Regions from separate parts of the Paenibacillus sp. 2TAB23 genome, predicted to be linked through region 1. Evidence: predicted binding sites of a transcription regulator. Region 1 holds the regulator's gene; each other region holds the start of a gene.
What was found. The regulator LexA, encoded in region 1, represses DNA repair genes until DNA is damaged. The targets are predictions, from matches to a motif close to CGAACATATGTTCG.

Region 2: AB4Z29_RS03410 (YolD-like family protein) is a predicted target of LexA. The motif match lies at 3,808-3,821, and genes of this name have one in related genera.
Region 3: recA (recombinase RecA) is a predicted target of LexA. The motif match lies at 3,092-3,105, and genes of this name have one in related genera.

The regions. Positions count from the first base shown of each region.
Region 1 covers NZ_JBFRGD010000004.1:245,156-250,651, forward strand. The annotation lists gene AB4Z29_RS08480 (efflux RND transporter periplasmic adaptor subunit) at 49-1,131, opposite strand; gene AB4Z29_RS08485 (ABC transporter permease) at 1,156-2,508, opposite strand; gene AB4Z29_RS08490 (ABC transporter ATP-binding protein) at 2,498-3,217, opposite strand; gene yneA (cell division suppressor protein YneA) at 3,378-3,746, opposite strand; gene lexA (transcriptional repressor LexA) at 3,904-4,524, shown strand; gene yjcZ (sporulation protein YjcZ) at 4,738-4,845, shown strand; gene AB4Z29_RS08510 (hypothetical protein) at 5,061-5,333, shown strand; gene AB4Z29_RS08515 (hypothetical protein) at 5,455-5,496, opposite strand, start outside.
Region 2 covers NZ_JBFRGD010000002.1:149,620-155,115, forward strand. The annotation lists gene AB4Z29_RS03380 (hypothetical protein) at 122-481, opposite strand; gene AB4Z29_RS03385 (hypothetical protein) at 690-884, shown strand; gene AB4Z29_RS03390 (hypothetical protein) at 889-1,101, shown strand; gene AB4Z29_RS03395 (DUF3231 family protein) at 1,698-2,216, opposite strand; gene AB4Z29_RS03400 (alcohol dehydrogenase catalytic domain-containing protein) at 2,585-2,989, shown strand; gene AB4Z29_RS03405 (NAD(P)-dependent alcohol dehydrogenase) at 3,098-3,613, shown strand; gene AB4Z29_RS03410 (YolD-like family protein) at 4,094-4,345, shown strand; gene AB4Z29_RS03415 (hypothetical protein) at 4,834-4,983, shown strand; gene AB4Z29_RS03420 (hypothetical protein) at 5,054-5,212, opposite strand.
Region 3 covers NZ_JBFRGD010000002.1:278,812-284,307, reverse strand. The annotation lists gene rny (ribonuclease Y) at 1-1,003, opposite strand, end outside; gene AB4Z29_RS04060 (regulatory protein RecX) at 1,185-1,889, opposite strand; gene recA (recombinase RecA) at 1,970-3,022, opposite strand; gene AB4Z29_RS04050 (competence/damage-inducible protein A) at 3,275-4,525, opposite strand; gene pgsA (CDP-diacylglycerol--glycerol-3-phosphate 3-phosphatidyltransferase) at 4,617-5,192, opposite strand; gene AB4Z29_RS04040 (YajQ family cyclic di-GMP-binding protein) at 5,487-5,496, opposite strand, start outside.

The sequences.
Region 1 (5,496 bases):
CTACTCTATACTTTGACATTTTGAGCGCTTAGTTGTCAAGGCGAGGCTTTAAGGAAGGACGACTTGAACGCCAGGCTTTAACCCTTCAAGGACTTCAGTCTGCTCCGGGGTTTCCAAGCCAATCTTAATTTCTTTTCGGTCATATTCGCCATTTCCAGAATCATACATAACGAAGTACTTATCCTTCTCGCGAGCAATTGCGATGGATGGCACGACTGTCGCGTTCTCTTGCCTTTCTGTCTCAATTGAACCATTCAAGCTCAGCCCCGCGATTAAAGATTCATTAGCCTCAAGTCCGATTACAACTTCGAATTGCGCAGCTTGGTTCAAATTATTTTGGTCTGTTCCGGTTTTAGCGAATTTGGAAACACTCTGGACTTTCCCTTTCATTAATAAATCCTTCTTTGCACTCATCATGACGTTTACCGACATGCCTTCCTTTATACGGAAAATATCCTGTTCCCCTACAAGTGCAATGAATTGCAGCTTGCTCAAGTCAACGATCTTGCCAACATATTCATTTTGGCCAACCATTTGCGGTCTTTTGCTTGGATTATCGAATAAGAAAATCCCTTTTGCGGGCGAACGGTATATTGAGCTGCTAAGCATTTCTTTTTTACTTTGAAGTTCTTTCTCTTGAATACCAATCGTAACTTCACGAAGCTCTTTGTTCAGCTTGGATATTTCTCTTTCTACTAAAGATTTTTTCCGTTCTCCTTCAGATGCCTCCAGTGACATGAAATCCTCATCTGATTGAATGAGATAATCATTAAGCTTAGCTTCAAGCCTAGCTTTGTGCATTTCAGCTTCCATTTGCACAATTTCGTTTTGTACCGTCGATTGATTTAATTTGAACAATACGTCCCCAGCTTTGACCTGCTGACCATCTTGCACACTCCACTCGGACACTTCTGAGCTGTAAGGTGCGTAAACGAAGGTCTCTTGCTCATATAGTGACTTTCCTTTCACTTCGACGGTATTCGATATAGTTCCTTTGGTTACTTGAAACACAATCGCTTCTGATTCTGTTTCAATCAACATTGGCTGATTAGGGTTTCCCAACCGAAACAACCCAAAACTTATGGCTATAATGACAATTCCGAGAATGATCCATTTTAATTTGCTCTTCATCACAATACTCCTTCGATCTCATAGTTAATCTCTTTTAATCGCAGTCAATGCATCTGTCCTTGACGCAGTAATAGCTGGATAAATGCCGGATAAGATTCCTGTAGCAAGAGCAAAGGCCATTCCAATTGGGATCGTCAATAACGGAATAAAGATAATGACTGCATCCTGTTCATCAGACAAATGATGAATAAGTCCATTAATCCCCCATACGATCCAATAAGAAAATAATACGCCGAGCAGTCCCCCTAGCAATCCTAACAAAGCGGCTTCGACTATAAACATATTTCTAATTTGACCCAAGTTAGCCCCCAGTACCTTCATGATGCCAATTTGTCTTCTTCTCTGGTAGGTGGACATTGTCATGGCTACTACAATAGAAATCGAAGCAATGATCAGAATAAAAACGCCGATACCTAAAGCAGCTGCTTTTATGATCTTAAATTCATTCGCCAATCTTTCCTTCTGGTACAAATTCGTTTGTGTCGTTACTAACAATTTCTGAATCTGCTTTTCGACCTGCTCCAGCTTTGATTGATTTTCAACTTTGACGATGATAGATTGATAGGTTTCATTGTCATTCTCTGCCAGCATTAGCTCTTTTTTCAGCACCGCTGCCGTTTGAAGTGAGACATATCCCTTTTTGTTATACATCAATTGAGCGTCGCTGGATCCGCTAGGCTTTTTTAATACACCTATGACCCTAAGCGGCCTGCTGAACACAGGTCCGTCAGGCGTTTCGTAGCGAAACTGAATTTGCTTCTGGTACATGACGCTCGGCATCTTGCCTGTGTTCTCATATTGTTGAATGACAGCTTCATTATATGGATCTGCGGTTAACTGCTCTTGGAGCTTCGCCTTCGTTTCTTCCTCGATCAAGCCTAACGTTGCACCATAGTTCAGAACGATGGCATCCTCCATATTGGAAGGTCCACCTTGGATAAAATTATTGCCGAATGCTGTAAGCATCTCCAAATCCGTTCCGATCACTTCAGTTTGGTATTGTGAGCTCATCCCATCTAATGTGAGCATTTCCATATAATTAAGTTGCTGATAAGGAGAAGCTGCGGCTACATGCTGCATTTGTTTCATAATGTTCAGCTTCTGTTCTGTCAAACTTCCTTGCATGCTGGATTCAATAGCGGCTTCTGATGCAGTCCCCCCTGACTGAGGTCCGCTATTTGCTGTAACCGTAATTTCATCCATATTCAAATAACTATTCATTTGTTTCTCTATGTATAGTTGAGCAGATTCGCCGATACTCATCGCGACGATAATGGCTGCGCATCCGATCGAGATGCCTGCTGCACACAACGCAGTGACTACCCTTCTTCGTTTCACCTGATCCCATGATAGCCTCGTAACATCGCTAATCCTCATGGAATTGCCCTCCTGCAAGCGTTGGTTTCCATTTTTGATCCTGCTCCATTACCAAATAACCATCTCTAAGAGTTACGATTTTCTCTGTCCGCGCCGCTACCTCTTTCTCATGTGTAACCACAATAAAGGTTGTATCCATCGTTTTGTTTAACTGCTGCAGAATCATAATAATTTCTTCCTCTGTCTTTGTATCCAAATTGCCTGTTGGTTCATCTGCAAATATGACGGATGGCTCCGTAATTAGCGATCTGGCGATACTGACACGCTGTTGCTGACCCCCAGATAGCTGCGACGTGAACATTTCTGCTTTATCGGGTATGCCTACCTGTTCCAATAAGGCAAGTGCCTTTTTCTTTCTAACCGCAGGATGTATGGATTGAAATACGAGTGGAAGCTCGACATTCTCCCTTACCGTAAGATTAGCAATGAGCTCATAGGCTTGAAATATAAAACCGATATGACTGCGCCTGAATTCCGCGAGCTGATTCTCATTCATCTTCACGATGTTTTGACCAGCAATAAAAATTTCACCTTCAGTCGGCTTCATAAGCCCAGCCATTAAATTGAGCAGCGTGGATTTTCCTGACCCAGAGCTGCCTAATAAAGCGATCATTTCTCCCTTTTGCACTTGAAAGCTGATTTGGTGCAAAACAGCTGTTGTTTCATTCCCGTTTGTAAATGAATGTGATAATTGCTCTACACGTAACAATGTCGTCTCTCCCTTCAGTACCCTTTAATAGACGACAAAATGTAAAAGAAACCCTGCACCACACACAAAAAAACTTCCTAAATCAAACAGGTCATTAAGATCTGCTTGATCTAGAAAGCATTTGTGTTAGAACGTATGTTTACAAAATAAGAAAACATGATTAGATAGACGGAATGATAAGTGTTTGGCCGGGATTAATTTCTGAAGTATTTAATTCATTTCGATCCTTTATTCTATAAATAATGTATCTGATATCGTGTTTCGAGTCAGAGTAGCGCTTAGCGATCGCCCACAGTGTATCGCCTGAATGAACAGTGACGACCTGCTCCTCGTTAGATGCTGTTGCCGGAAGTTTACTTGATGCATCCGTCCCCATCATTAGAAAACTCGTAAATAGAAGCACAAAAATGACAAAACTTACGATAACCTTTACTAAATGACGTTTCACAAATTGCCAAATTCTATTCGGAACGGCTTTATTCTCTTGCTGCTCATGGATTGATTTATAAAAACTCGGATTCATTATCATTTATCAGCACCCCAAACGTTTGTTCTGTTTTTAGATTACACGAACAAACGTTTGGTGTCAACAAAAAATGCGAACCTTTGTACTTGAGAACTTATGTTTGTACGAACTCCGGTTCTATGTTATAATTTTTTGCAAACCTACTAATGGAGTGATTACTGTGTCGAAGATTTCTAACCGACAACATTCGATTTTAGAATTTATTAAGAATGAAGTTCGGGAGAAAGGCTATCCGCCCTCCGTTCGAGAAATCGGCGAAGCTGTTGGATTGCTGTCGAGTTCAACTGTGCATGGCCATCTAGACCGTCTTGAGAAAAAAGGATTAATTCGTCGTGATCCAACCAAACCCCGCGCAATTGAGATACTCGATCAAGAAGGCGTCGATGGCATTATTCCGCTGTCCGTAGCGAAAGTACCTATTGTCGGTAAAGTAACCGCTGGCGTCCCAATTACCGCAACAGAGAATATTGAAGAATATTTCCCGCTTCCCTCTCATTTCGTTGGGGACAGCAGTGTTTTTATTCTCAATGTAATGGGCGAGAGCATGATTGAGGCAGGCATTCACGACGGCGACTATGTTATCGTTCGTCAACAGCAGACGGCAAACAATGGTGAGATTGTCGTTGCCATGACTGAAGATGATGAAGCAACAGTCAAAACATTCTATAAAGAGAAGAATCATATCCGCTTGCAGCCTGAGAACTCTACGATGCAGCCGATTTTACTCCAGAATGTAACGATACTTGGCAAAGTGATTGGACTTTTCCGCGACATCCATTAATACATGATCGTTTTACATAAAGAAAAGGCTGGATCGAATGCTATCGCATTTTTGATCCAGCCTTTTTTTTTATAAACAGTGATCTTAAATCATATATGAGCGTTTTCGATGACACTTCTCTTCTATATAATCCTTAGGGCAAATATCCAATCACTGCGCTTTTGCCCTGCATAAGATATGTTGTATTCAAAACGTAAGGAGGTGCATTGAGAAATGTCCGGTTACGTTGGTGGAGCATTTACAAACACAGGTACCATTTTGGTTCTTTTTATTTTATTGGTGATTATTGCTTGCAGCTGCATGAGCTTCGGAAGTTATTAATCAATGTTCGATTGCAATTATAAATGAATTATGCGTTAAAGACCCTGCCAAGGGTCTTTTTTTGTGCTTCAAACAGCTTGTATAATCGATGAATTCAATTCTCGCTCCTGCGTTCATTCCCCTTACAATCAAAGGGATAAATTGTATGGGCAAGTTGCGTAGGTGGACATTGAAGCATAGGCTGAACGTAAATCAACATACTGGAGGAATCAATCATGGCATTAGGACCTCTTCAACCCCCTTTTTACCCATATCCGCCTGCTTATCCATACCCTTACCCCTATCCATATCCGTATCCTTACCCTGAAGTACTCCCTCTCCCTTTGCCATTCCCGCAAGGCGGCTTCGGAGGGCCTTGGTGGCACGGTGGGTTCCCTGGAGGCGGCTTTCATGGCGTAGGGCCTGGCGGCTTTCACGGAGGCCCTCCTGGAGGCTTCCATGGCGGAGGATTTCATGGCGGGCACCGTCAACCGATTTGCATAAAGTAATTATCCTTTGTGTAAAAGGATGTCAAAACAAAAGGAGAACATTACGATTTCGTGGATGTTCTCCTTTTGTTTGCCAAGGCTGTTAAACAAATACATACACGTCGTTTTATCAAAAATTCCATTAACCAAATAGCACTTCAGGATAAAACCGTTTAGCCATTTT
Region 2 (5,496 bases), on a different contig from region 1:
GATTGGGTGTTTGTTACTGCGGCGGATAATCCGTGTCATGAGCCTAAAGGAGCTTTTGAAGTGGTTGCTTGACGATCCTAAATGTTGAAGCGGGCGTACTTTCATCAATCCAACGCCTTTATTACTGTGCGCGTTCGAAATCTTCAGGTGTCATGTCTTTCCATTCATCCGTACGATAAGCTTTGCCGTTGTACCGTACATAGTAAAGCATGTTCAGATCTTTCATTTCTTGTTTCAAAGCTTTTTTATCAAATGGCCCGAATCCGAAAATGTCAATTAAATCCTCTTTCAAAAGATCTATGATCTCATCGGGTATCGCAGCATTGCTGTTATCAATGAGTTCTGCGCCAGTAAACTCCAAGCTCATGATAATCTTGAATCCGGAGCTAACCGTGCCTTTAATCAGTAATGAAGAATTGCTTTTTGGATTTGGTTTAATCGTTTCAAAAAATATCGAACATTCAACGCCTTCTGGAATCACTGGAACACCTCATCATCAATTTTAACAGCAGAAAACTAGTCTCCTTCCTATTGTACACCTTATTGGTTCATTTCTCTCTTATTTGAACCAATTAGGGAGCTTATCCGAGCATATGGAAGAAATCGATAAAAAAATAAATAAAACGCTTGAATCAGGAACGTATGTTTGGTATATAATAAGAACAAACATTCGCATTGGAGTGATCGCCATGATCGAACAATGTATCAGCCAGACCGTACAAATTATTTATAACGACCGTAATCGCAACATATCCATACGCATCATTCAGGTGCTGTCGGTCCGAAATGGCAAGGTGAGGGCGTTCTGCACATCCGCAAACGGACCGCACGTATTTAACACAGATAATATTATTGATGTGGAGTTGGTAAAGCAGCATGCTTGACGATGTGACACGTAAAGTTTTAACCGTGCTTTGGAATGTTTATCGGGACGATCCTTCCTTCATAGATGTCGGCTACATCAGCCAGCGGGCGCAGCGGACGGAACAACAGGTGAAAACCGCCATAAATGAGCTGGTCAAAGAGGGCTTTGTCTTCTGGGACCGGAAGGCGAATTTGTTTAAGGTGCTTTATAGCCGGGAGGGATTGAAGCCGCGATGAGACTGATGCAATCAATTGGCTATAGGAAAAACTCAACAAGCTGCAATACGCTATAGATTTCTCTAAGCAGACTATTCATTTAACTATGAGAAAGATTAGTGAGTATTAGAATATGTAAGAGCGCTTGAATTAACAAGCGCTCAATAAGCTTAGCAGTGAGGTTTCTTTGTCCAATGCTTTTTACCGATAATAAGAACTTTTTGACCAGGTTTTACAAATACAACTTTGACATTTTGCTTTTTTGCATAATAGAGTCCCATATCAATCATCTCCTCTTCTTCAAGTTAATCTAGTATATTCATAAATTACTAGATTGAATGGGTTTATTTGATATTTCGAAGAAAATAGGTGAGTGGCATGGCTCGCTGAGCGATTCATATCGGCCCCGAAGGGGTTTAGAGAGCTGTTATGCAAATTTGAAATCCTGATCGATGAGGATATGTAAACACCAGCTGAATATTACGGAATTGGGAGGGTTGTAACCCACAAAGCTTTTAAAATGGGAGAGTATACGAAAGGTTCTATCCGGATCGCATCGAACAGCCTAATCAATAAAAAAGCCCTCGACCTTAGATGGTTGAGGGCATTTTGTGTATTTAAGCGTTAACTGTCTCAGGTCTTTTTACTTGCAATGGAGGTGGAATAAGCCAACCTTTTTCTTTGTTCATCTCCAGTATTTTAAGTCCTATTGCTGTTTTTGTGATATGGTATTTAGCAAATAAAGCACCAATATCTTCTCTAATCGATTGTCCTATAACTTGACTACAAGCAACTAATCCCAATGAAGTATCAGCAGCAATCTTAGCCGCAATTTCAGGATCAGTAAATCGTGCACCAACAGGGATGTCTTCAAGCTTAACAGGGGACCTTTCAGGCATTACAGGTGTGGTAGAAATCCCGTTATCAATAAGTATTGTATCTAATTCTTTAATTTCAAGTTTAGCTTGATCAATAAGTGAATCAATTACTTTTTTTAGATCTTTGTCACCGGAGTGGTTTAAATATGCTTGATAGCACGACACAGAACCTTTTGCCACTATGGATGCTTGCCATACGCTGAAGATTTCTCCATAGTGCAGGGGTTCATCTTTTGGATTTCCGCTTAAAATTCCCAATTGAGTATGCTCCTTTTTTGGTTCAATTTAGACTTGTTTAATATGTCCATGAACACGGAAATAATGTACTGCAAGTGTTTTACAGTTAAAGGTCTTTTAGTAAAAGGCTACCTATTTAATAAAATCCCCCTTCGTTTCATGAATCGTAGAGGCGGATTTCTATTTCACTGTCCAATAGGATTATCTATAATATCAGGTTGTCATCATATTTTTACGGTTAAATCCCGTTAGGCGAACGGGTAGAATAGTTAGGCGAAACCAAGAATCTTTGCTTGGCGTATTGAACGGTAACATTACATTTTTTGGGTGGTCGTATATAATATCCAATCAACGTTTAATCCTAATTTAAGACAGGATGGGGATCGTCAATGAAGAACGAGACAATAAATAAAGACCATCAAGCGAACCTAAGAGCAGGTACAATGAGGGCACTGGTCTATGAGAGATACGGAAAGCCTGATGTTCTTCGCATTGAAGATGTGGACATTCCCAAACCTATGGACCATGAAGTGTTAATCGCAGTCCAAGCAGCATCAGTAAATTCCTGGGACTGGGATCTCCTGCGCGGAAAACCATATATTACCCGTCTTGGCGCGCTGCGAAAGCCTCGTTACCGTACCTTAGGAGCGGACATTGCGGGACGGGTAGTCGCTGTGGGTGCCTCCGTCAAACGTTTTCGACTGGGGGATGAAGTTTTCGGAGACATTTCTGGTTGCGGATGGGGAGGGTTCGCGGAATATGTATGTGCTAACGAAGAAGCACTGACGCAGTAACCTGAAGGTATAAGCTTCGAGCAAGCGGCAGCCATTCCACAAGCGGCCGTTCTTGCCCTACAAGGATTACGTGTTAAAGGAAAACAACTGAAGGGCTATAAGGTTCTGATTAATGGGGCGGGCGGCGGTGTAGGTACATTTGGAATTCAATATGCCAAGTTGCTTGGGGCAGAAGTGACTGGTGTGGATAGAGGCGAGAAGTTGGAAACACTGCGTTCCATGGGGGCGGATCATGTCCTTGATTATACTAATGAAGACTTCACTGCAAGTAGTGGGCGATACGATCTGATCCTCGATGTTGTCGGAAACCGTTCTATTTTTGCAATCAAGCGCGCACTAAAATCAGGAGGCAAGTATGTCATAGTTGGCGGTCCTCTTCATCGCATCTTCCAGGTACTAATGGCGGCACCGCTGATCGCTTGGCTTGAAAAGAAGAAAGTGGGGGTGCTGCTACATAAGCCGAACCATAATGACCAGTTGGTCTGGAAGTCTTTAGTTGAATCAGGTCATGTGATGCCCGTCATCGATCGGCGGTATTCTTTAAGCGACGCGGCCCAGGCACTTGAGTATTTCGGAGAAGGTCGCGTGATAGGAAAGGTCGTTGTCAGTATTCCCACCTTATAATAGTGTTGTGAACAATTGATAGTATGATGGAGAACCGAAGCAAGAGGTGGAGTATAGAAATTTGGATAGTAATAAGAGCGTTTTGGAAATTAAAGGCCTATCTGAATAAATTGAATACGCAAAAGTTAACTCCAGTGAATAATGCTGGGGTTTTATTTTTGTCTTGTATCTGACCGTATGTTTGTATTAAAATAAGAACATACATTCGCACATGAAGTGTGATCGAAAAGAATATAGGCCAGACAATGAAAAAACGAGCTAGTCAAATAAGACTTTTTATTTTGGGATCAAAGGCCAACCCTTTAAAGTTTTGTATAACCGCTCGGAGGATAACCCGGTTGCGTGGCATGGGTGGAATTTATGAAGAGGGTAAACCGGCTTGATCCATAGAGTAATAAAATGTAATCAAGCAGCCGTATGACGTTGTCGAAACATGTAGTGGCAATAATCAAATCTAACAAAGAGTTGGAGGTTACAGACATGGCAAAAGCAAAGGGGCCGAAGAGGCCAACGAGAGATGAGTTTGAGATGGAGGAGCTGGGTGAGCGTTTGGTGGAAGCTCAACAGGAGGAATTGTTAGTAAAACTCATTGTTTGGAATTGGGATCAACCCGTTACCGGTAGAATAACGAACATGGATTCTCGAACAAAATCAGTGCACGTGGAGCATAGAGGAGAGATAACGAAAGTCCACTTTCTCGATATAATGAAAGTTCAATCACCGGATTTTTAAAATTGAAGTAAATCATATAGTTCCCTCATTAAATTGTGAGGGGATTTTATTTGAATGAGGATTTCAAAAATGTAATCTGATGTATTGTATCTTTGTGTGAAAAATGTGTAAAAAATTCAAAAGCTATCTTATTCAAAAGCATTCTCGGAAATTGAAACGAATACAAACCCGCAAACGGATTAACCCCAAAAACTTGACATATACTCACACATGCTTGCCTAAACTCCATTTTTCATTTTATACACACGAACAGAAGTTATTTGGTTCAATCCGATTGCAGCTGATTCGGTTGCCGGGCGTTAAATGACTCTGTGGTAACGAACATTCACTGAATACTGAATTACTTCTTCTTCTTTTTGAAAAAACCAAATAGTACCAAGAAAATAATGACAACGATTAAAAAACCCATTGATATCACCCCTTTTGAGATTATAACATGATCTGGGCGTTTGTAGTTTGAATATGTAAGAACATGAGGAGGAATTGGATTGTCTAAAATTCAATGTGAATGTGGAGCTTCAAACGTAGTCGAGGAAACCGAGCATTTAGATAGCGGAGATGTGACTATCTCTATCAACTTCAACGTGAAAATTGAAGTTTTCTGCAATGAGTGCAGCAATCAAATCAAGTCTGCTTAATGAACATTCGCAGAATATTGAAATACATGAGGAGGGAGGCATGAAAACCTCCCCGTTTATCTCACTAAACCTACCGATGTTCAACCAAATCGATTGCCCCAAGAATAAGGTGGGCAAGCCCAAAACCGAGAACACCTGTACCAACAAGTTTGTACTTGCTTTTAAGCAGTGTTGCACCAGAAGCAGAAACCACAGTTCCAAGAACGGCAGGAATCAAACCTTCGCGCATATACAGCACCCCTTTTGGTTTTGTTTAGCAAGACATTTTATTATGTTTCAAAACTACTTTGTTTATTCCAAATTGAACCACAGTTAAGGGGAAGAAGACCGGTTGAATAATGAAGATCATAAGAGGTGCTTACCGATCTTCTATAAAATCCATTGCTTTATCTTCTAGTTCAATTTGGACAAAGTAGCGTTCCCAATCTTTAAGAAAGTCACTAAAAGTCATTTTCCCAGGATTCAGGTATATACCGGTCTCGACCATAATTTTAAATTTTGTTAATTCGGTGT
Region 3 (5,496 bases), on a different contig from region 1:
CCATAGAGTGCTTCAGCACGTTCTGACCGTAACTTGTCCGATATTTCAATCGTCCCAAAATCTTGATTAAATCCGGATGCAAGCTGTGAACACCAACCTCGAAGGTAGCCTGCTCACCGTATTCACGGATACGCTCGTCCACCTCTTTACGAGATTTTTCAACCATTTCTTCAATGCGGGCAGGGTGGATACGACCGTCAGCCACAAGCTTTTCCAAAGAAGTGCGGGCAATTTCGCGTCTTATCGGGTCGAAACCTGATAAAATGACCGCTTCCGGTGTATCGTCGATGATTAGATCGATACCAGTCAATGTTTCCAAAGCACGGATATTACGGCCTTCGCGCCCAATAATGCGGCCTTTCATTTCTTCATTAGGCAAAGTTACGACGGATACCGTCGTTTCAGCCACATGATCCGCCGCACAGCGCTGAATAGCAAGTGATATAATATCACGGGCTTTCTTATCGGCTTCTTCTTTCGCTTGCTGCTCGATCTCTTTAATCATTTGTGCCGTCTCATGTCGTACTTCCTGCTCAACATTAGATAAAATAATCGATTTCGCGTCTTCCGTTGTCAGACTCGATATCCGTTCCAATTCGCTTAGCTGCTGCTTATAGATGGAATCGATCTGCTCTTGCGTTTCTTCGATCCGTTTTTCTTTGTTGGCTACAGTTTCTTCTTTGCGTTCTAGCGCTTCTAACTTTTTATCCAGCGACTCCTCTTTTTGGAGTAAACGTCTTTCCTGACGTTGAGCTTCGTTGCGACGTTCACGAATGTCTCTCTCGGCTTCGGAACGAAGTTTGTGGACTTCATCTTTTGCCTCTAGCACGGTTTCTTTCTTCTGAGCTTCCGCTTCTTTCTTCGCATTTTCTACGATAACAACAGCAGCTTGCTCAGCGCTCGAAATTTTGGCCTCCGCAATCGATTTTCGAATAAAATAACCAATCCCAAAGAAAATTGCGCCAACAAAGAGACAGATCAAGATCCAAATGATCTCAGACATCTTGTTCACCTCCTTGTTGCATACACCAAGGCACTGCTTGGGATGATATTAGGTTTTCAACCGGCTTCAAACCGTTTCAACAATTACTAATTTGACGAAAATAATCGTATTGAATCAACTTTTGGAAGGAAAATTGATTCAATAGTGAAGGAATACAACCTCATTTTATCTTTTCGTAAAATCAATTGTCAAGCAAAAGCCCATCAACTTCCTCGAATGCGTCTTCATCCCCGTTTAGATCTATCCATTTTATTGCCTTCTTGACGATATCTCCTGGAAAGCCTCTGCGCATTAAATAGCCCATAAGCTTGCGCTTTTTCTCGAAAGTCTCTCCCTTTAGCGATCGCCATTTCTTCTCCGCAGCCTTCTTCGCTGACGCAAGTTCGATTTCCTCGTCCAATGCATCAATGGCTTCCGCAGCGGCTTCTTTCGACACGCCTCTCTGCTGCAGCTCCTGTTTAATGAAGCGTCGACCCTTCAAGCCGTTTTTCAATCGCCCTGCAGCGAATTGACGTGCATATTGTTCATCATCCACAATATGCTCCCTTTCTAAACGGTCTAGCGCATATTGAATATTATCATTCTCAAACAGCTTCCGGCTCAAATATTGCTCGATTTGCTTTCTCGTTCTCGGTTTAGCACCTAAATAGCCGATTGCTAATATATAAGCACGGTAACGTTCATCTTCCGTTCTTATTTCTTCCATTTGAATTTCCGTTAACAGTTGACCTTTCGTTAAACGGAATCGTATCAATATATCCTCATGAACAGATAACATAGGTTCCTCGGACTCAGCAAAGAGATGATATAATTTTCGTTCTTTTTTATCAAGGCGAACAGACAAAATCATCCATTCTTCTTCATTCTCGACAATGCTTGGAGCCACGATTTACATCCTCTCTAAACACAGCTTCGCCGCCCCTATCAGGGCGGCGAAGCATTGGTACGTATAATTTCCGTGCAGTTCTACTCTAGATCTTCGAACTCTTCGTCGTCTTCTTCCTCAGCTTTGAAGTTAGCTTGAGTCGCTGCTGCCGACAGATTGCTCGCATCCCGAATCTGCTTCTCGATTACTTCGGCAATATCTTTATGGTCTTTCAAATACTGCTTTGCATTCTCTCGGCCTTGGCCAAGACGCTCCCCATTATATGAGAACCATGCGCCGCTCTTCTGTACAATATCCATTTCAACGCCAATATCAACAAGGGTTCCTTCTCGCGAAATTCCCTCTCCGTACATAATATCAATTTCGGCCTGTTTGAACGGTGGTGCCACTTTGTTCTTAACAACCTTGATACGGGTCCGGTTACCAACCATGTCGTTGCCTTGCTTCAAGGTCTCAATACGGCGTACATCCAGACGCACGCTGGAATAGAACTTCAATGCCCGGCCTCCTGGTGTTGTCTCAGGGTTACCAAACATGACGCCAACCTTCTCACGAAGCTGGTTGATAAAGATTGCAATCGTCTTCGATTTGCTAATTGCACCCGATAGCTTCCGCAATGCTTGTGACATCAAGCGGGCTTGGAGACCGACGTGAGAATCACCCATGTCGCCTTCAATCTCTGCTTTCGGTACGAGTGCGGCAACGGAGTCGATAACCACGATATCAACCGCACCGCTGCGAACAAGCGCTTCTGCAATTTCTAGAGCTTGCTCTCCCGTATCCGGCTGTGAGAGCAGCAGCTCATCAATATTCACACCAAGCTTGCTTGCATAGAGCGGGTCTAACGCATGCTCCGCATCGATAAATGCAGCTTGTCCGCCAATGCGTTGAACCTCTGCAATCGCGTGAAGCGCAACTGTCGTCTTACCTGATGATTCCGGTCCGTATATTTCAATAACACGTCCACGCGGCAAGCCGCCTATTCCTAAAGCGATATCAAGAGCAAGTGAACCGCTAGGCACGGTTTCAACTTGCATGTGTGTAGATTCTCCCAATTTCATGATGGAGCCTTTACCAAATTGTTTCTCAATTTGACGCAAAGCCATTTCTAGTGCAGCGCGACGATCCGACAAGAAACTCACATCCTTCTTTATTTATAATGTTATGATACCTTTTTTCTTCCGGGATGACAAGCATTTTTTCGAACATACATTCGCCTTTTTGCTTCACCCCTAGTTATGGACATAAAAAAACCGCAGCAAAGTAATCTTCGCCACGGTTCTTCCGGTAACTGTCTTTTATTATAACGGGCTGTCCGGCAATTGACAAACATTATTTATGACAGTGAACCGGAAGCAAAAGCCCGTGCATTTTAATTAGATCGTTTATTCTCTGTTAAGAGCGAGCCATAACCGGTACAATGCCGATTTCACAGCACGAAGCCTGATCATGCTTCTGCCGCCGCTGAGATTTAACGTAAACACCTCAGTAGCCCTCCCGCGCTGCGAAATCCCCACATACACTAGTCCGACAGGCTTGCCCTCGGATTCAGCCGGACCGGCTACGCCAGTCAACGAGACCCCGAAGTCTGCATCAGAGAGCTCCCGGACGCGCTCTGCCATGATCGCAGCTGTCGAATCGCTTATCGCGCCGGGCGCCCCCTCGCCTTCAAGCTGCGTGAGAGGAATGCTTAATAAGTGATGCTTCATTATATTCGTATAAGTGACAACACCGCCTACATACTCTCCACTGCTCCCAGGAACGTTCGTAATGAGCTCCGCCAGCAAACCCCCGCTAATGCTTTCCGCGCTCGCTAGCTTGCGTCTCGAGGCTCTTAGAAGGTGTATAACCTCTTCCTCCAGAGGGATGTCCTCCTGCGCGTATAGGAATTCGCCAACTAAAGCCTTGATTTTGGCAACCGTTTCGTCTATTTTCAGATCAGCGTCGATAGCCGAGCCCGCTTTGGTGGAAACACGGATCGATACCTCGCCTTCCTTCGCATAGGGAGCAATGGTTGGGTCGATCTGCCTGTCAATCAACGGAATCAGCTTCGCTTCCAAATTCGATTCACCAATACCCGCGAACTTCAAAATGCGTGAATAAAGGGGATCCGCTGCCCCGAGCTCTGCGCGCAGCCATGCTTCTCCTGCGCCGTCCATCATCGGTTTCATCTCGCGGGGAGGACCAGGCAGCAGCAAATATAACGTTCCATCAACAGATAACCCGTTGCCGACGGCAAGTCCTGTCGTATTCTCAAGCGGCTCTCCACCTTCGATCATAAGTGCTTGCCTGCGATTGCTCTCCACCATATGAATGCCTCGGGAGCTGAACATATGCTCGATTTGAGCCATTGAAGGCTCATGGATGAGAAGGTTTCGGTTCAGGTATTCCGCTAGTACATCCTTTGTAAGGTCGTCCTGCGTCGGACCTAGTCCGCCAGTGAATACAAGCAAGTCAGCACGGCTGCGGCCAATTTCTATCGCTTCCCTCAGCCGTCCGGCATTGTCGCCAACTACCGTTTGAAAATAAACATCGACGCCGAGTCCGGCTAATTTCTGAGACAGGAACTGTGCATTCGTATTTACGATTTGGCCAAGCAGCAGCTCCGTCCCGACCGCTATAATTTCTGCTTTCATTATTCGATATCTCCTCCACGTCTAATTATAGGCTGGCTTTATGCCATATAAGCAAAAGCATCTCCCCGTCATACGGAAAGATGCTTTAACTTTATTCTACCGGAATCAAATGCTTATTCTTCAAAAAATAATCGATGCCTGAGTATACGGTAATGGCCGCAGCCACCCAGCTAGCAATGACATCAAATGGAAAATCAATAAAATTAAATGGGAAGTTGTTAATCAATAGCGCGATAATCATCGTGATTTGAATCGCGGTCTTCCATTTGCCCCATGTGCTGGCCGCCATAACTGAGCCTTCTAGGAGCGCAATTTGGCGAAGACCTGTCACAGCAAATTCCCGGCTAATGATAACGATCGCAATTAGCGCGTTCAACTTATCCATCTCAACGAGCGAAATAAGGACAGCGGCAACGAGCAGCTTATCTGCCAGCGGATCGAGCAGCTTCCCTAGATTGGTTACGATTTTGTTTTTGCGGGCAATGTAGCCGTCTAACCCGTCTGTGCTTGCCGCCACAATAAAAATGAGTGCCGCTGCGATTTGATTGTATGTAATGGAGAAGTCTGAAATGCTAAACGACCCCAGATCCACTTTAATAAGCAGAAAAAACATAATAACCGGCACCAAAAATATTCTGGCAAGCGTTATGCGGTTCGCCAGATTCACGCTATTCCCTCCTCGGATCGATCTAACTCATAGGTGTGCGATACGCGAACCATTTGTTCATGAATATGACCGGAAATCTGCTTCGGCTGTAGAGCGTGCGCAGAGCAACCTTGAGCGTCTGCATGTGTGCTTTCTCTCATTTATGTATCCCCCAGATCCTACTGTAAAGCTATCTCAACAAGTATAATACATGAAAATACACGTGTCAAAAGCAGCTAAAGCCTCATTTTCAACCATGCTGCACCTAAATGAAAAGCTCCGTTTCTCGAATTCCGACGAAACGAAGCTTCGTTATTACGAGCGA